Regions from separate parts of the Paenibacillus sp. 2TAF8 genome, predicted to be linked through region 2. Evidence: riboswitches for the same ligand, from Rfam matches in the RefSeq annotation. Region 2 holds a riboswitch; the other holds the start of a gene.
The links. A riboswitch is a leader RNA that binds a small molecule or an ion and turns the genes downstream of it on or off. The one in region 2 is predicted to bind ZMP and ZTP.
Positions count from the first base shown of each region.

Region 1: another riboswitch for ZMP and ZTP. It lies ahead of AB4Z30_RS16585 (TIGR01440 family protein); the one in region 2 lies ahead of AB4Z30_RS09420 (DJ-1/PfpI family protein).

Region 1 covers NZ_JBFRFN010000010.1:81,918-90,983, forward strand. Annotated here, with positions in the region: gene AB4Z30_RS16560 (FtsW/RodA/SpoVE family cell cycle protein) at 1-759, shown strand, start outside; gene spoIIR (stage II sporulation protein R) at 1,027-1,686, shown strand; gene AB4Z30_RS16570 (L-threonylcarbamoyladenylate synthase) at 1,925-3,172, shown strand; gene AB4Z30_RS16575 (manganese efflux pump MntP) at 3,438-3,998, shown strand; gene AB4Z30_RS16580 (low molecular weight protein arginine phosphatase) at 4,062-4,634, shown strand; ZMP/ZTP riboswitch at 4,731-4,812, shown strand; gene AB4Z30_RS16585 (TIGR01440 family protein) at 4,954-5,547, shown strand; gene glyA (serine hydroxymethyltransferase) at 5,766-7,013, shown strand; gene upp (uracil phosphoribosyltransferase) at 7,463-8,092, shown strand; gene wecB (non-hydrolyzing UDP-N-acetylglucosamine 2-epimerase) at 8,132-9,066, shown strand, end outside.
Region 2 covers NZ_JBFRFN010000005.1:113,070-122,135, reverse strand. Annotated here, with positions in the region: gene AB4Z30_RS09435 (immunoglobulin-like domain-containing protein) at 1-2,543, shown strand, start outside; gene AB4Z30_RS09430 (excinuclease ABC subunit UvrA) at 2,823-5,234, shown strand; gene AB4Z30_RS09425 (serine hydrolase domain-containing protein) at 5,249-6,271, shown strand; ZMP/ZTP riboswitch at 6,408-6,487, shown strand; gene AB4Z30_RS09420 (DJ-1/PfpI family protein) at 6,536-7,135, shown strand; gene AB4Z30_RS09415 (GNAT family N-acetyltransferase) at 7,150-7,629, shown strand; gene AB4Z30_RS09410 (Type 1 glutamine amidotransferase-like domain-containing protein) at 7,736-8,404, shown strand; gene AB4Z30_RS09405 (response regulator transcription factor) at 8,676-9,066, shown strand, end outside.

The DNA of each region.
Region 1 (9,066 bases), on a different contig from region 2:
GACCTGGGTAACGCTCTGGGTTATGTGATTATCCTGGTTGCGGTGTTATGGATCGGTAATATCAAGCTGAAACATGCGTTAATCGGGCTCACGATTGTGGCTGCATTCTTTATTGGTTTCATCAAATCGTACACCTTCTATCATGATGAAGTGTTTGCCTTTCTGGAAAAGATCAAACGTGAGCACTGGGCTGAACGGATCGATCCGTGGCTTGTGCCTGAGAAAGCTACAGCCAAAGCGATGTGGCATACGAAAAACGCAGGGCTCGCCATCGGATCAGGCGGGATTACGGGTAAAGGGTTTCTGGAAGGAACCTCTGTTCAAAGCGGACGTGTGCCTTATACGTATTCGGATTCCATCTTTGTGGTGGTGGCAGAGGAATTCGGTTTTGTGGGAGCTTCGCTGCTAATCCTATTGTATTTTATCCTCATCCATCGGATGGTGCTGATTGCGCTGGAGTGCAAAGAACGGGCCGGGCCCATTATCATTGTGGGCATTATCGGGATGTTGCTCTATCAGGTGTTTGAAAATGTAGGAGCATTCCTTGGCCTCATGCCGCTGACGGGCATTACCTTGCCGTTTATCAGTTATGGCGGGACGTCTTTACTGATTAACATGGCCTGTATCGGTCTGGTCATGAGCATTAAGTTGTACGGTGACGAGGACGAAGATGAGCTGTTTCCGGAGGAAGAGTCTCCGTCCTTGATGCAGCGGATTCGGACTCTGATGAAAAAGAAAAAAGAGAACAGTACGATGTAGTAGTGTTTTCCGCTACTTGTATAATGCAGATTAAAGTGCAATCCAAATATAATATGTTTACGAAGAAAGCTTAGTTAACACTAGGCTTCTTTTGTGTGTCCACAGGAGTATAGCTATAAGGGTGTATATGAGATGCGGACAGGCTCCGTTTATATGAAAAATTTTAATAGATTCAAGCATATACTAGGTTTACTTCTATCTCTACCGGGCATACTGATAGACATGAGAGAGTTGCAGCTGGATATCGGAGCCGAGGGGGATAACGGGATGAACAGAAGAATAGTTAAACAAATGGGACTTATCATTATATGTCTTATGATGATTATTATGATGTGGGAAGGTCAGAAAACCGATGCGGCTGTTGCCGCTACAGCGATTCCGGAGCAATCGATCCGTTTGCGGATTCTAGCGAATTCCGATGCGGCTGGAGATCAACTCGTAAAACGTGAGATTCGGGATGCCGTTGTGGCACAGATGGGCGAATGGGTTGGGGCGCTGGAGAATCCGCAAAGTCTGGAGCAGGCTCGCAATGTCATTCGGGAGCATCTGTCCGAGATTGAGAATCGGGTAGGGGAAGAGTTAAATAAACGTGGTCTGACTTATGATTATCAGGTGGAGCTGGGCACGGTTCCTTTTCCAACAAAGCTATATGGCGGTACGGTCTATCCTGCTGGCGAATATGAAGCGGTACGGATTACGCTGGGTGAAGGCAAGGGGCAGAACTGGTGGTGTGTATTGTTCCCGCCGCTCTGTTTCATCGACGCTAGTACAGGGGACGCACTGGCTAAACCAACGACAGTCTCTGCGGCAGCCGGGGATTCGGTTGAGGTAAAAGCCTCTGTGCAGGGAGAGACGCCTGAAGCGAGATTCTTCCTGTGGGATGTAGCTGTTAAATTGTGGGACTGGGTAACAGATTTATTCTCCTAACAACGAATTGGTGACAAGATAGTCGAAGTGTAATATATAATATCAATTGAGGTGTATTATAAATATCGATTATGGGAGGGAAGTTTCGTTGCAGGTGTGCAGGGAGCTTCCTTCTTTACATGAACACGATATTCGGGGGCAGTAGTCTATGGTTGGATCGAACCTGTAGCGTGAGAGATATGGTATACTTATATGTACTGTAATTGAACCTATTTGAAGTTTAGGGATGATGATATAAATGACTAGAGAGCGCGAAAAGTTACAATATACCTCGTTAGAGGACAAGCACCATAATAGGGCGGTAGAGCCAGTCAAGGGTGAACAAAATACAGCCTATTGGGATGTCAAAGCACTGTTGAATGAGCAGGGTGAGGGCGAGACCATAAACGTGCACGTGCAAGAGACTTCCCTGGATTCGCGTGCGAAAAAAGAGAGCGCCGCCCGTGAAGCGGCGCTCGCTGACTTGCAGGCAGCCGCTGCCTGCCTTCGTCAAGGGAAGACGGTTGCCTTCCCGACCGAGACGGTCTACGGCCTCGGCGCAGACGCGCGCAGCACAGAAGCGGTAGAGGCGGTATTTGCCGCCAAAGGGCGGCCTTCCGACAATCCGCTCATTGTGCATATCGCGCACCGTGACCAGCTGCATGAACTGGTCACCGAGGTGAATGCAGCGGCGGAAGCGCTGATGGCGGCCTTCTGGCCGGGCCCGCTGACGCTGGTGCTGCCGGTTAGGCCAGGGGCGGTGTCCCCGCGGGTCACCGCCGGGCTGGATACGGTGGCCGTGCGCATGCCGGACCACCCGGTGGCGCTGCCACTCATCGCGGCGGCGGCATGCCCCGTGGCTGCGCCAAGTGCGAACCGCTCCGGGCGGCCTAGCCCAACTCTCGCCGCACATGTGCGGGAGGATCTGGATGGCCGCATCGGCGGCATTGTGGACGGCGGTCCCACGGGGGTGGGCGTCGAGTCCACGGTGGTGCAGGCCGGTGACGACGGCACCGTCACCATCCTGCGCCCTGGCGGCATCACGGCGGAGCAGCTGTCCGCCGTGGCCGCCCGTGTCGCCACGGACCCGGCGCTTCTCGCCGAAGGGTCCGGTGGCGACAGTGCCAGCCCGGCGCCGCGCTCGCCGGGCATGAAGTACACGCACTACGCACCCGCAGGGGCGCTGTGCGTGGTGGAGGGGCCGCCCGCAGCGGTAGCGGCCTGGACCCGCGCCGCCCTCGCGGAGGCGGCGCAGCGCGGAGAGCGCACCGCGGTGCTGGCGTTCGCCGAGCACGCGGAGCAGTACCGCGCCGATGCCGTGTTCTCGCTGGGGGACGCCAGCGAGTTGCAGGAAGCTGCGCGCAGGCTATACGCCGCGCTGCGCAGCTGCGATGAGCTGGGCGCCACATATATTGTGGCGGAAGCCTGCTCACGCGAAGGGCTGGGAGCAGCCGTCATGAATCGGCTGCTCAAGGCGGCAGGCAACCAACTTATCCAAGTTGATTGAGCCTCTCACCCAAACGCTCCTGGCCACCGGATCAGGAGCCCAATCTTTCGCAAATAGCCATCACGTTTGCAGACAACCGTAACATTTAACGTCTCAAGTAGCGTCTCAAGTTATTATTCTCATAGTAGCAATCGAGCTTAGATTGCTTTTCTCGTCGCAATGCTATATCGATACTTCGTACCTCCAGTTTCCCTGCATCCGTCATGTTTGGGTCCTTGTCCGCATATCGTGTACAAGAACCTTTACGCGACTTGGGGGTATGAGGATGTGGGATGTGTCTGCCCATGTGGGGCAGTTGGTAACCATTCTGATTATGGCGGTTGCGCTTGGACTTGATGCATTCTCGCTGGGCATTGGAATTGGCATGAAGGGCGTACGGCTGCGGGATATATTGAAAATCAGTACTGTCACCGCGCTGTTTCATATTATCATGCCGCTTGCTGGCATGTACATGGGCAAGTATGTCAGCTCCTTGCTGGGCAATATCACAAACTATGCGGCAGGTGGCTTGCTGGTGTTGCTAGGTGCTCACATGATTTTGAACGCGTTCCGCGAAGGGGACACCAAACTGGTGGATCACCGCTCCCTGCTGGGGATTATTTTATTTTCGCTCAGTGTCAGCGTGGATTCATTCTCTGTCGGGGTGTCGCTTGGCATGTTCAGCAGTGATCTTGTCCTGACCATTCTGGCTTTCGGTTTCTGCGGCGGCTTGATGTCGATCATGGGTCTGCTTCTCGGGCGCCGGGTGAGTAAGAACCTAGGGGATTACGGTGAGGCCGTAGGCGGGGCGATCTTGCTTGCCTTTGGACTTTTGTTTATATTTTAAAATAAAACGTGTAAATATCGGATAGGTTTATCACATTTTAATCCAATGGGGAGGCTTAACATAATGAAACATATTTTATTCGTATGTACAGGCAATACGTGCCGCAGCCCCATGGCAGAAGGGCTTTTGCGGAAGCTTGCTTCCGAGCGTGGCATTCAGGTGCATGTTCGTTCTGCGGGTGTGGCGGCAATGTCGGGCATGCCGATCTCTCGCCATGCCGAAGCGGTGTTGAGAGATCATAGCGCAGAGGGACCAGCTCACTCCACACAGCTCAGTGCAGAATTGGTTGAATGGGCGGATCTCGTATTGACGTTGACCCGGAGCCACAAGCAACATGTGATGCAGGTGTTTCCGGATTCCATTCAGAAGACGTACACGCTGAAAGAGTATGTCGAGAACGATGCACAAGTGCTTCAAGACCTGGAGGAATTGGACAGCCTGTTTGCTACACTGGAGATGAAACGCGCCTTGGGACAGGAGATTCTCGCTTCGGAGCGTGAGCGTGCAATCGAGATTCGGCAGCGTATCCCAAGCTTTGATATTTCCGACCCGTTTGGCGGCAGTCGGGACGATTACAATATAGCGGCGGCGGAGATTCGAACCGCAATATCCCGGCTTCTGGATAAGCTTGAATAATTCAGTCAAGCATAGGAAAGATATAGAAATGCAACATCCAGTGTAAATTAACCGTTGATTTTAAAGTTGGGTTGATTTATGATGAAGGGGAAAACAGGGATCCGGTGTAACTGGCGACGAAGTGGACACAACCACAATGGAGCACCGGAACAAACGGCCGGTCGCCTGGGCAAAAGAGCAATTCTGCGATACCCGCAGACTGCTCTTTTTTTCGTCTTTCATCTGATTTTTCGCTATAATAGAACCTGAAATGCCATGCAACGTATGCGCTGAGCACACAATCAAGATCAGGGGCATGATTTTATCGGGAGGCGATAGGATGACTATTGAATTGGATTCGGAACAACCCGGATTGCAGCAACAGACCGCATCAATCCTGCGCGAACTGGCACTAGCCGGAAAGCTTGGCTCCGGTCAAGTTGTGGTTATTGGCACGAGCACGAGTGAGGTCGCAGGCCAGCGTATTGGAACAAATGGTGCAGTGGATGTTGCAGAGCAGTTGCTTGCAGGCATTCGAGAGGTACAGTCGGAGTTTGGCTTCGACGCTGTATTCCAGTGCTGTGAACACCTGAACAGGGCGCTTGTGATGGAACGTGCGTTGCTTGAGCGTCTTGGACTGACAGAGGTTGGCGCTGTACCTGTGCCGAAAGCTGGTGGTTCCATGGCATCGACCGTCTATCGTTCATTATCTGATCCATGTCTGGCTGAACATATTCAGGCTCATGCAGGTCTGGATATCGGAGAAACGATGATTGGCATGCATCTTCGCCATGTAGCGGTTCCTTTTCGGTCATCGCTTCGCTATATTGGTGAGGCCCGTGTTACAGCGGCACTTACACGTCCAAAGCTGATTGGCGGCGAACGTGCAGTTTATCGAATGGAAGAAGAGCCCGATTCAACCTTTTGTGACTAACGTATAAAGCAAAATGATGTTTACACGAAAACGGAGAGTGCAACACCAATCTGGAGAAGCAGAGCGTTCACGTTTATCACCGAATTTCCCCCTTTATCAAAGGGGTTCAAAGAAATTTGGGGATAACAGTGATCGTAAGATGGTGATGCAATCGAAGTCAGGAGTGTAACCTGAAGGCTCGCTTTATAACTTCATTATAATTTAGGAGGAATTTAATCATGGAACAATTGCGTAAAAATGACCCTGCAGTACTGGAAGCGATGAATCTTGAACTGAAACGTCAACAGAACAACATCGAGCTGATCGCATCCGAGAACATCGTAAGCGAAGCGGTAATTGAAGCAATGGGATCTGTTCTGACGAACAAGTATGCTGAAGGATATCCAGGCAAACGTTACTATGGCGGTTGTGAGCATGTGGATATCGTTGAAGATATCGCGCGTGATCGTGCCAAAGAATTGTTTGGCGCAGAGCATGCCAACGTGCAGCCGCACTCCGGTGCACAAGCGAACATGGCTGTATATCTGGCAGCGTTGAAGCCTGGCGATACGGTACTGGGTATGAACCTGGCACACGGCGGTCACTTGACGCATGGTAGCCCGGTTAATGCTTCTGGTTTGCTGTACAACTTCGTTGCATACGGCGTACAAGAAGATACATTCCTCATTGATTATGATGAAGTTCGCAAAGCAGCATTCAAACACCGCCCTCGTCTGATCGTAGCAGGCGCAAGTGCATACCCGCGTACGATTGATTTTGAAAAGTTGGCTTCTATCGCTAATGATGTTGGCGCGCTGTTCATGGTCGATATGGCACATATCGCAGGACTTGTTGCTGCCGGGTTGCATCCTAACCCAGTGCCACATGCGCACTTTGTTACCACAACGACACATAAAACATTGCGCGGGCCACGTGGCGGTATGATTCTATGCCGTAAGTCTTGGGCAGCTGCCATTGATAAAGCGGTATTCCCTGGTTCCCAAGGCGGACCTTTGATGCACGTTATCGCTTCAAAAGCTGTAGCATTTGGTGAAGCTTTGCAGCCTTCGTTCAAAACGTACGCTCAGAACGTGGTAAAAAACGCACAAGTGCTGGCTGAAACATTGATCGCTGAAGGATTGAACATCGTATCCGGCGGTACAGACAACCACTTGATGCTGATTGACACACGCAGCGTAAACATCACGGGTAAGGAAGCAGAGCATGTGCTTGATTCCATCGGCATTACCGTGAACAAAAACGCGATTCCATTCGATCCAACAAGTCCGTTCATCACAAGTGGTATCCGTATCGGTACACCTGCGGCGACTTCCCGCGGTATGGATGAAAAAGCAATGGTAGCCATCGGTAAGATCATTGCCAAAACGCTTAAAAATCCAAAAGATACAGCAACACTTGATCAGGCGCGTGCAGAAGTAACTGCCTTGACGGACCAATACCCACTCTACACCGATCTTAAATACTAGTACCGTCTCTTCTACTGCTAAAAAACATTGCTCGTGCTGTTTGTATTTGAGATGTTCATAATGTGAACACGCAGACGGAGCAAACCGAAAGGATCTGAAGAAGCGAAGCGCTCGCCTTTATCACCGGAATTCCACCATTTAATTAGTGGATCAGAGAATTCTGGGGATAACAGTGATCGGAAGATCATTCGGTTTGTGGAGCATCTTTAGTGTTCACATGTATTTTGAGCATTCAAGTGACACAACAGCACGAGCAAACAGGACCGGATGAATCATTTTCCGGTCCTGTTTTTGTAGGATTCGCTTTTCTGTAATGATTAGGTGCCCTTTGATGGTGTAATTCAGTGTGGGTGATGATATAATATACAGGATTTATCGAGCCTGTGAATGATGGCTAGGTATATTTGGAAATGCTTAACTCATGAAGAACTTACCGGAGGGACAATTTAATGGGAAAATTAGTAATATGTGATCACCCCCTGATTCAACACAAACTGACGTTTATACGCGACATGCGTACGAATACGAAAGATTTTCGTGAATTGGTTGATGAAGTAGCCACGTTGATGGCTTACGAGATTACAAGAGACGTTGAGCTGGAATCGATCGACGTACAGACACCTGTAGCAGCGACACAAGGTAAGGTCATCTCTGGACGTATGCTTGGACTGGTGCCGATTCTGCGTGCAGGACTGGGCATGCTGGACGGCGTGGTGAAGTTGCTGCCAGCGGCAAAAGTAGGACATGTTGGATTGTTCCGTGATCCGGAAACATTGCAACCGGTAGAATACTATACCAAGCTGCCTACAGATGTAACGGAACGCCAACTTATTGTAATTGACCCGATGCTTGCAACAGGCGGCTCAGCAATTGCAGCGATTGACGTGCTCAAAAAGCGTGGCTGCACTCAGATCAAGATGATGAACCTCGTTGCAGCGCCAGAGGGCGTAAAAGCAGTACAGGATGCACACCCGGATGTGGATATCTATGTGGCTGCACTGGATGACCGTCTGGATGATCACGGATATATCGTGCCAGGACTTGGCGATGCAGGAGACCGTTTGTACGGAACGAAATAAGCATATTTTCATGCGTATTAGAAAAGGAGCTTTGCTCGAATGTCCAAAAAAATTAAAGTGATGACAATCTTCGGAGTGCGTCCGGAAGCCATCAAGATGGCTCCGCTTATTCTGGAATTGCAAAAACATCCCGAGTCCATTGAGTCGATTGTTTGCGTAACTGCGCAGCATCGCCAAATGCTGGATCAAGTTCTTGAAGTTTTCGACATTCATCCCGATTATGATCTGGATGTCATGAAGGATCGTCAAACGTTGAACGAGATCACGATTCGTGTTCTTGGCGGTCTGGAGCCAGTTTTGCGTGAAGCGAAGCCGGATATTGTACTGGTTCACGGAGATACCTTGACTACATTTGTAGCCAGCTATGCAGCGTTCCTGCAACAGATTCAGGTTGGGCATGTGGAAGCAGGTCTGCGGACGTGGAACAAGCTATCTCCGTACCCGGAAGAGATGAACCGCCAATTGACGGGTGTACTGGCTGATTTGCATTTTGCACCTACTGACTGGTCTTCTTCCAATCTTGCAAAAGAAAATAAACCGGAGTCTAGTACCTATGTCACAGGCAACACGGTAACCGATGTGTTTCAATATACAGTACGGGAGGATTACAAGCACCCGGTACTAGATTGGGCACAAGGCAAACGCCTGGTGCTGATGACTGCTCATCGCCGTGAATCTCAAGGCGAGCCTCACCGCAACATTTTCCAGGCCGTCAAACGGATTGCAGACGAATTCGAAGATATTGCCATCGTGTACCCGGTGCACCCTAGTCCTGCTGTGAAGGAGCCGGCTCACGCGATTTTGGGGAATCATCCCCGTATTCAGTTAATTGATCCGCTAGACGTAGTGGATTTGCATAACTTTTACCCGCACACTCACTTGATCCTAACCGATTCAGGCGGTTTGCAGGAAGAAGCGCCTTCGTTTGGTGTGCCTGTTCTTGTATTGCGCGATACAACAGAGCGCCCGGAAGG
Region 2 (9,066 bases):
GTAGTGGAGATTTAGACGTGAAGCTTACAGCTACGATTACATTAAACTCAGCATCCACTGCGAAGGAGTTTATTGCCAAGGTCAAGGAAATGCCCGCTGATGAAAAATACGCAGGATACTTCTTCACCTATTTCACTGGAGAAGGGACTTCAACAGGGGAGCAAATTTACTTTGCATTAAGTAAAGGCAATGATCCGTTGAACTGGCGAGAATTAAATGAGGGCAAACCTGTATTGACATCGACCTTAGGGGAGAAAGGCGTACGTGATCCGTTCATTATTCGTTCGCCTGAAGGCGACAAGTTCTACATGATTGCCACCGATCTGAAAATTAACGGTAATGGTGACTGGGGCAAAGCACAGACATGGGGCAGTCGTTCCATTATGGTCTGGGAATCGAATGATCTGGTCAACTGGACAGATCAACGCATGGTGGAGGTTGCACCGAAAGAAGCTGGTAATACATGGGCACCAGAAATTATGTACGACAAGACAACAGGTGAATATATCGTATTTTGGGCATCAAGAATGTTTAACGATGCCTCCCATACAGGTAACGCTTATCAAAAAATGATGTATAGCAAGACGAGAGATTTCTATACGTTTACTGAACCGAAAGTATATTTGGATTATGGATATTCCATCATTGACACCACAATGATGGAACACGATGGAAAAGTGTATCGTTTTACGAAGGATGAACGAGACAACGGAGCTGCTGCTCCATTTGGCAAGATGATTTTCCAGGAGATGGGTGACTCGATCTTAGATCCAACCTTCAAGATGATTAATCAAGGGGTTGGTAACATGAAATGGGTTGAGGGGCCAACAATCTTCAAATCGAATACAGATGAAAAATGGTATTTATTCGTGGATGAGTTTGGTGGAAGAGGTTATATTCCATTCGAGACAACCAATCTTGCATCAGGCGAGTGGACATTATCTTCTAACTACAACTTACCAGCTAGTCCGCGTCACGGAACGGTCATTCCGATTACACAAAGTGAGTATGATGCACTCAGTGGGAAGAAGGTACCCGTTAACGGAGTTAGCTTGAACAAAACGAAATTGTCCATCGTAGAAGGTCAATCAGGACAATTGACAGCTACGATCAGACCGGCAAATGCAACGAATAAAGCAGTAAGCTGGAGCTCAAGTAATCCAGCTGTAGCTACTGTAAATGCGACAGGTCGAGTAACAGCGGTGGCACCGGGAACAGCAAGCATTACAGTAACTACAGTAGATGGTGGTTTATCATCCAGCGCTACAGTAACGGTGACACCACAAGTACCAAGCAGTGGTAATGGAGATGGTGGCGGTGGCGGGGTGAATATCGGTAACGTCCCTGCACCTACAGTACCACCAGCTTCTACAGGTGGAAGTGAGCCAGTGGTGATGGACAATGGTCAAATCAACATTAAGCCAGTTGTTAATGAGAGCGGTGTTTCTAACGTGAAGTTAAGTCCAGATACGGTGAAGCGTGCACTTGATCAAACGACCGGTAGTAAGCTACAGGTACAACTTGAAAGAGATCAAAGCTTGAACGAGCTAACCGTTGAGCTAGCGGTAGATCCCCGCTTAACAAGTGCAACTTCTAAGGTAGGTCACATCGAGATAAACACAGGGTCAGCAGTCGTAACGTTGGCTACCGAACGGCTTGGAACAGGAACAGGCGCAGGGAAAACGTTAGAATTGTCCATTAAAAAAATAAGAGCTAATCAACTGCCAGCTAGTGCACAAGCTCGACTGAACGATGAGATCGTATACGATATCAAGTTAACGCTTGATGGTAAGATTCTTATGGAGTTTGATGGCCGAGAAGATCTCGTGATTGCACTGCCATACACACTTAAGGCTGCCGAAAATCCAAACAGCGTCATTGTATACGATGTGAAGGACAACGGAGAGCTAAGAGTCGTGACGAATGGTAAATATAATGCAGCGACAGGTCAAGTAGAGTTTAAGCCAAAGGATCTAAACAAGTATACGGTAGCTTATGTTGCAGCGAGCTTTCAGGATGTGACCCAAGGCTGGGCGAAAGATGCGATCTCGGCATTGGCAGCAAGAGGCATCTTAAAGGGTGTAGGCGATGGCGAGTTTGATCCGAAAGGTCAGGTGACAAGAGCAGAATTTATCACCATGCTGATGAATATGTTGGAGTTATCGGATGAGAGCGAGGCGGCAAGCTTTAGTGATGTGAAGCAAGGAGAATGGTACCATGGAAATATCGCAACCGCGCAGAAGCTGGGGATTGTGAACGGGAAACCAGATGGTAGTTTCGGTGTACGTGAGAACATTACGCGAGAAGATATGGCCGTTATGGTATACAAAGCAATCCAGGTGAAACAACTAGCATTAGCAAGTGGTGAAGCTACAGCCTTCAAGGATAAAGCAAGCATCGCAAACTATGCGAAGCAAGCGGTAGAAGCAATTCAGGGAGCAGGCATCATAAAGGGTGTAGGTAATGATGAGTTTGCGCCGAAGAAAACGGCTAACCGTGACGAAGCAGCCGTGATGATCTATAATTTATGGAGTCTGATGTAGATGTGTTAGTATAGGGAAGTTGCTATGGATTGAATTTGATAAGAGGCTCCGCAATAAACAACTCGCTGAACACAAGGATTTCCAAGTGTTTAGCGGGTTGTTATTTTGCTGTCTGAATGTATGAGGGTATGACGCTTTTTCTTATTGATGGCATTAGATTTATAGAAAAATTAGGTGCTGTTACAAAAAGATTTATGAATTGAGTGTTTTTTGTAATGTATTATTGATCAAAAGAGAAGTACAATGAATGAAAATACTCTATACTAGGGCGGATTAAAAATGAAATTTATAGAGGTTAGGAATGCTCGAAAACATAATCTGAAAAATATAAACGTAATCATTCCAAAAGGGAAACTCACTGTAGTGACAGGAGTCAGTGGATCAGGGAAATCAACACTTGCTTTTGATATCCTCTATGAGGAAGGACGTAATCGTTACCTTCAATCGATCGGCTTTTTTGGACAAACCAATCAAGAAGACCATTTTGACGAGATTAAGGGTCTGTCACCAACGATTTCAGTTGAGCAAAGAATTATTCGGCAATCGAACCCGCGTAGCGTAGTAGGAACACGTACATATATCAGTCAATTATTGGGACAGCTCTTCTCACTTGAAGGGCAAATGACATGCTCAAGATGCAATACTACACTTGATTGCGATCTATATTGTGAGAAGTGTGGGATTCAGGAAAGCAGACTCACTCCTCCCTATTTTTCTTTTAATACAGGACTCGGAATGTGTTTAGATTGTCGAGGTCGAGGATATAGTTTCGAATTAATGAGAGATAAGATTGTACCAAATAAGAATAAAAATGTACTAGAAATATGCAGAGGTTTAGGTTTTTTTGGGAAGTCACTACTGGCTCAACTTAGTAACTTTGCAAACATCAATAATATAGACCTTACACTGCCATTTTGTCGTCTTTCTGATGAAACACAACAATTCATTTATTATGGAATGCATGATGTATTTGAAGGTCTATTGCCTTGTATACAAAGAAGAATGAGTTCTACAGATCGAGCACGAAGCGTAGGAGAAACTCAATTTTGTTCAAGAGTAACTTGCCCAACTTGTATGGGTTTCCGAATTGGAGAAGAAGCTCGCAGAGTGACTATAAATGCCAAGCATATCGGTCATTTAGGGAACATGAGTATCTATGAGCTTAAAGCTTTTTTTAGCGATACTATACAATTAGGGCAGATTTCTGCGAACGGTAAAGCGATTATAAACCTAATTATTAGACGACTTCATCTTCTTGTTGAATTGGGCTTGTCTCATCTATCGATAAATAGAAGTTTACCATCATTAAGCGGAGGGGAGATTCAGCGGCTTTTTCTTATGTATCACATCGAATCTGCCTTTGATTCGTTAACCTATATTTTCGATGAGCCAACTTCAGGTCTTCATGAAATTGAGAAGGAATTGATTATTCATAAATTAAGGGGAATACAACAAGCAGGGAACACCGTTATTGTAGTAGAACATGACCCTATGGTGATCAAGGCTGCGGATTATGTGTTGGAACTTGGACCACAAGCTGGTGAAAAAGGGGGGGGAGTCGTTTTTCAAGGCTCCGTCGAAGATATGTTACAAGCAACACAATCGATTACAGGGAAATATTTATCAAAGCAATATGATTTGCCAAGAAAAGAAGAGAACCACTATCGGAGAGTTACTGATATTACGCCAAAACTTACTCTTAAAAATGTAAGTGTTCATAATCTTAAAAATTTTACGGTTAATATCCCCTTAGGTTTGCTAATAGGTGTTACGGGAGTGTCTGGCAGTGGAAAGAGTTCCTTGATATCAGATACATTGGTTCCTCTTTTAAAACAGCGTTTTAAAAAGTCGACAGATATTAATGATGATGAAAACGACTCTGGAGGCCATGACGAATTAATAAACTGTGAACTAGAGGGATATGGGGAGTTAAAAGGTTGTATTGCAGTATCTCAGTCCCCAATTGGAAGACATAAAACATCTATCCCTGCAAGCTATATTGGAATATGGGATAAAATACGTTTGGTATTTGCTTCACAGCCTTTGGCTGCGGAGAGAGGTTACAGTCCCGGACACTTTTCATTTAATTCTTCTGATGGACAATGTGAAAAATGTAAGGGTGAGGGAATCGTACTATTAATAGGCGAGGTTACCCGCGAATGTTCGGAATGCAATGGCAGAAGATACAAAACTGAAATTCTGGAAGTGAAATATGAAGATAACAATATATTCGATATTCTAAATTCTTCAATAACGGATGCTGCAAAAATATTTAAAAATGATCGATCGATTGTGCATATGTTACATACTCTTGAGCGCGTAGGAATGGGCTATTTGAAGTTAGGACAGCCAACTCCTTCTCTAAGTGGCGGTGAAGCTCAGAGAGTAAAACTGGCGAAAGAACTAGGTCATATTCGAAAATCAAATATGCTCTATGTTCTTGACGAACCAACTACTGGCCTAGGTTATTCTGATATTTCTAAATTAATGTTATTAGTAGAAGATTTAACTCAAAAAGGGAACACGGTCATCGTTATAGAACATGATCCAGAGTTCCTGTCATTCTGTGATTGGATTATTGAACTTGGACCCGGAGGTGGAGATAAAGGGGGATATGTAATTGCTCAAGGCTCACCCTGGGATCTAATGAATAATAAGGAATCGATAATCTCGAAATATTTAAAATTATGAATTAGGGAGAGATCATGAAAGATTCTAAAGAAAACAAATCAATACAACGAAGCTATTGGCCAACGAATGATTGGCAGACTTCCGCCCCAGAAGAGAAAGAAATGAATGAAGATATCCTTGCAAAAGCTAATAATTACATTATCGAGAACTTTAGTAATGTAAACAGTTTGCTTGTAATTAGAGATGGTTTTATTGTCAATGAACGGTACTTTAATGGATTTAATGAGAAAGACTTAATGGATATGAGGTCTGTGACCAAAAGCTTCACTTCGACATTAGTTGGAATTGCAATTCATGAAAAATATTTATCTGGTGTTGATGAGAAATTAGGGGATATATTCACTGAACACATTTCTGATCGAACTTCTTTAGTGGGACAAACTTCTATCGAGCAATTGTTGACAATGTGTTCAGGTTTTTATTGGCAAACCGATCGTTGGTTAGTAGAAAGAATGACAGACCGGTTGATTCGCAGTAATGACTGGGTTGATTTCATCTTAAGACTACCTGTTAACCCTGCCTTAAAGGGGAGCTTTCAGTATAAAAGTCCGGATTCACATTTATTATCTGCTATAGTAGCTAAAGTAACGAATCAAGAAGTTGAATACTTTGCTGACAAGCACCTTTTTTCTCCTCTTGGTATTCGAAAGAGAACTTGGCTCACTGACCCCAAGGGAATTCCATATGGAGCGTGTGACTTAAAGTTATTATCACGGGATATGGCGAAGCTCGGGTATTTATATCTGAATAACGGAGTTTGGGATAATAAACAGATCATTTCTTCTTCTTGGGTTGAAGATTCAACCTGTGAAAAAAGTGGTGGGTCGGAGTCAATTGGAACGTACGGGTATCATTGGTGGATAAGCGAAGAAAGAGGTCATAAGGTGTTTTTTGCGGCAGGTGCGGGAGGGCAATATATTTGTTGTGTTCCTGAACTGGATGTAGTCGTTGTTATCACGGCAAAGGTTGCTGCACGAAATTGGAAGAATCCAAGATCAATCATTCGTGACTTCATTATTCCATCCGTTACAAGATAATTATCCTTTGTGTAAAGCTGTTATATGATCTGTACAATCTTATAGGATAGGCATTCCTGAATAGGGCAATGGATAGAGGATTAGTCTAGAAAATACTTGTATTCGTCTAAATGCTCAGATTATAATGAAGTAAATATTTGGTATGTGCAACTGGCGTAAACGTGGAGAACCACGAGGAAGCACATATTTCATATGCCGTACGCCTGGGCAAAGTATCTGGTCTTAGACCGGATACTTTTATTTATTTAATGGGAGATGAAGACAATGGAACAGTTAAGGCGAGCAAGAAATGTAGCAGTATTCATTTTTGAACAGGTTGAACCTTTGGATTTTGCAGGACCGTACGAAGTCTTTATCTCAGGAAGTAACAGAGGGCAGGATTTCAATGTTTTCACTGTCGCGGAAAATAACGGTCCAATCCAAACATTGGGAGGGCTAAGCATCAATCCAGCGTATATTATCGATGATTGTCCTAATCCCGATATATTAGTTATTCCTGGAGGTTGGGGTTCAAGAAAAGAAATGAATAATGAAAAGATTACGAATTGGATTCGAGAGATATCCAATGATGTGGAGGTCATTTTGTCTGTCTGTACTGGAGCCTTGATTTTAGCAAAAGCCCAATTATTAGATGGATTAAAAGTAACAACAAATCGCTCAGCTATGGATGAGTTAAGGCATATTGTACCCGCTTCTACTGAAATAATTGAAGAGGCTCGCTATGTCGACAATGGTAAAATTGTATTATCCGCTGGCATATCTGCTGGTATGGATGCTGCGCTGTATGTTGTAGAAAAATTATTAGGCGAAGATAGAGCTAGAAGAACTGCAGATCTTATGGAATATGATTGGACAAAAGTTTGAAACGGGGGATTCATGTGCATATTCGTCTGCTGGAACATAAAGACCAAAATAACATAGAAAAAATAATGAGTGAATATCCTCTACAATTTCCTACGTTTATCATTGATCAATATCCTGCTCGTTGGTCAACGTTTTTAGTTCCGAGGGAAGAAAACGAGGCAGAAGGATACTACGTTGCGATCGGTGATAATGATGAAATCATTGGGCATGCAGGCTATTTATATAYTGACGAGTTGGGTCTATACGAGATCGTGGGAGTAGTGGTAAAGAAGGGGGCCCAGCGGCAGGGTATTGGTGTGGCTTTGATCAATACAATTTTGGATAAAATGGAAATAATGAACGAGAAAAAAATAATTCTTTATACACTAGGCCATGTAGGAAATGAAGATACAATCAAATTTTATCAAAATATCGGGTTTGATTTGACCGCTTACGAAATGGATTTTTTCAGAATGGACTATCATAGAGTTACGTTTGTTAAAACACTGAGCTAAACGGAAAACGATATTTATAGGCGTTTAAAGTATGCTCTCATCCTTATTTCTAAGTTTAGATAAAGAATAAACGCTCATAAATTTATACATATGGAGGTAATACAGTTTGAGTACTCACTATTATTTCAGTTGGTTTAATAATTTTTTTCCAGAGAAACTGGTCGAACGGTTACATGAGGACATCACAGATAGAAAATCACTTGTGATGATTAGCGCTAAGCCGTCTGATTATGAAGGAGAGCAAGTGAACTTTGAGGATATTACGGAATGGACCTGGTTAACTCAGGCTAACCTGATTTTTGATGAACATAACTTCATTGATTACCGTATGCAGAAAGAAGAGGCTCATCAGTTGATTCGGAACGCGTCTGTCATTTTTATGTGTGGAGGATATCCTGTTCAGCAGCATGAGTTTTTGGCGGAATTTGAACTATCCGATATGATTAAGAACAGTAATGCTATTATCATCGGTGCAAGTGCCGGTGCATTAAATATGGCTGCAAAATGGATATCTTCGGCTGACACTAACCCTAAGGATGAAACAACTACGTTTTATGAGGGTCTGAGCTGTAATCATTTTGCCTATGAATCTCATGCTAGACGCGACTACAGCACGTTTGTTAAAGGTTACCTGTTTCCACTATCTGAACAGATGAATGTTTATGCGGCAGAGCAGGAGAGTGCTATTCGTGTAAAGGATGGTAAGTTTGATATCTTAGGCCCTGTATATTTAATTTCTGAATCTAAGATTCAGAAATTGATTGAAACACTCTGATTGGAATGGTTTGTAAACAGGTGCAGAGAATGAACACTTTTAGACCGCCTTCAATGGCGGTTTTTTTAACTTCTACAGATTTTAGATTCTCTTATTTAGAACAGCGATAGGAAGGTCATTCTGTTATCGGAGTGGTGGTGTAAATCCTTCATTCAGTTTAGATACGAGTAAATCCCCAGAAACCGCTAATGAAGGATACCCTGTTCACCCCGGTGTTTTTCTGGTCATTTTTACTTTAAAATAGATAAGTATATAGATAAGGAGTGTTACCATGAACATGAACATCTTTATTATTGAGGATGATGCTCTTCTTCTTGAAGCACTTCGAGAAGGGCTAAGTCAGTGGTCATATGAAGTAAGTAGTCCAACGGATTTCGCACGTGTGATGGATGCTTTTGTAGAACATCGTCCACACTTGGTCATGATTGATATACAGCTTCCCAAGTTTGACGGCTTTCATTGGTGCAGGGAAATACGTGCCCTGTCCAAAGTGCCGATTATCTTTCTTTCCTCCAGAGATCATCCGATGGATATGGTGATGGCGATGAATTTGGGAGCGGACGATTATGTTCCGAAACCGTTTCACATGGATGTACTGATCGCCAAGGTGCAGGCTATTCTTCGTCGGACCTATACATATGAAGAGGCTTCCTCTGATGTGA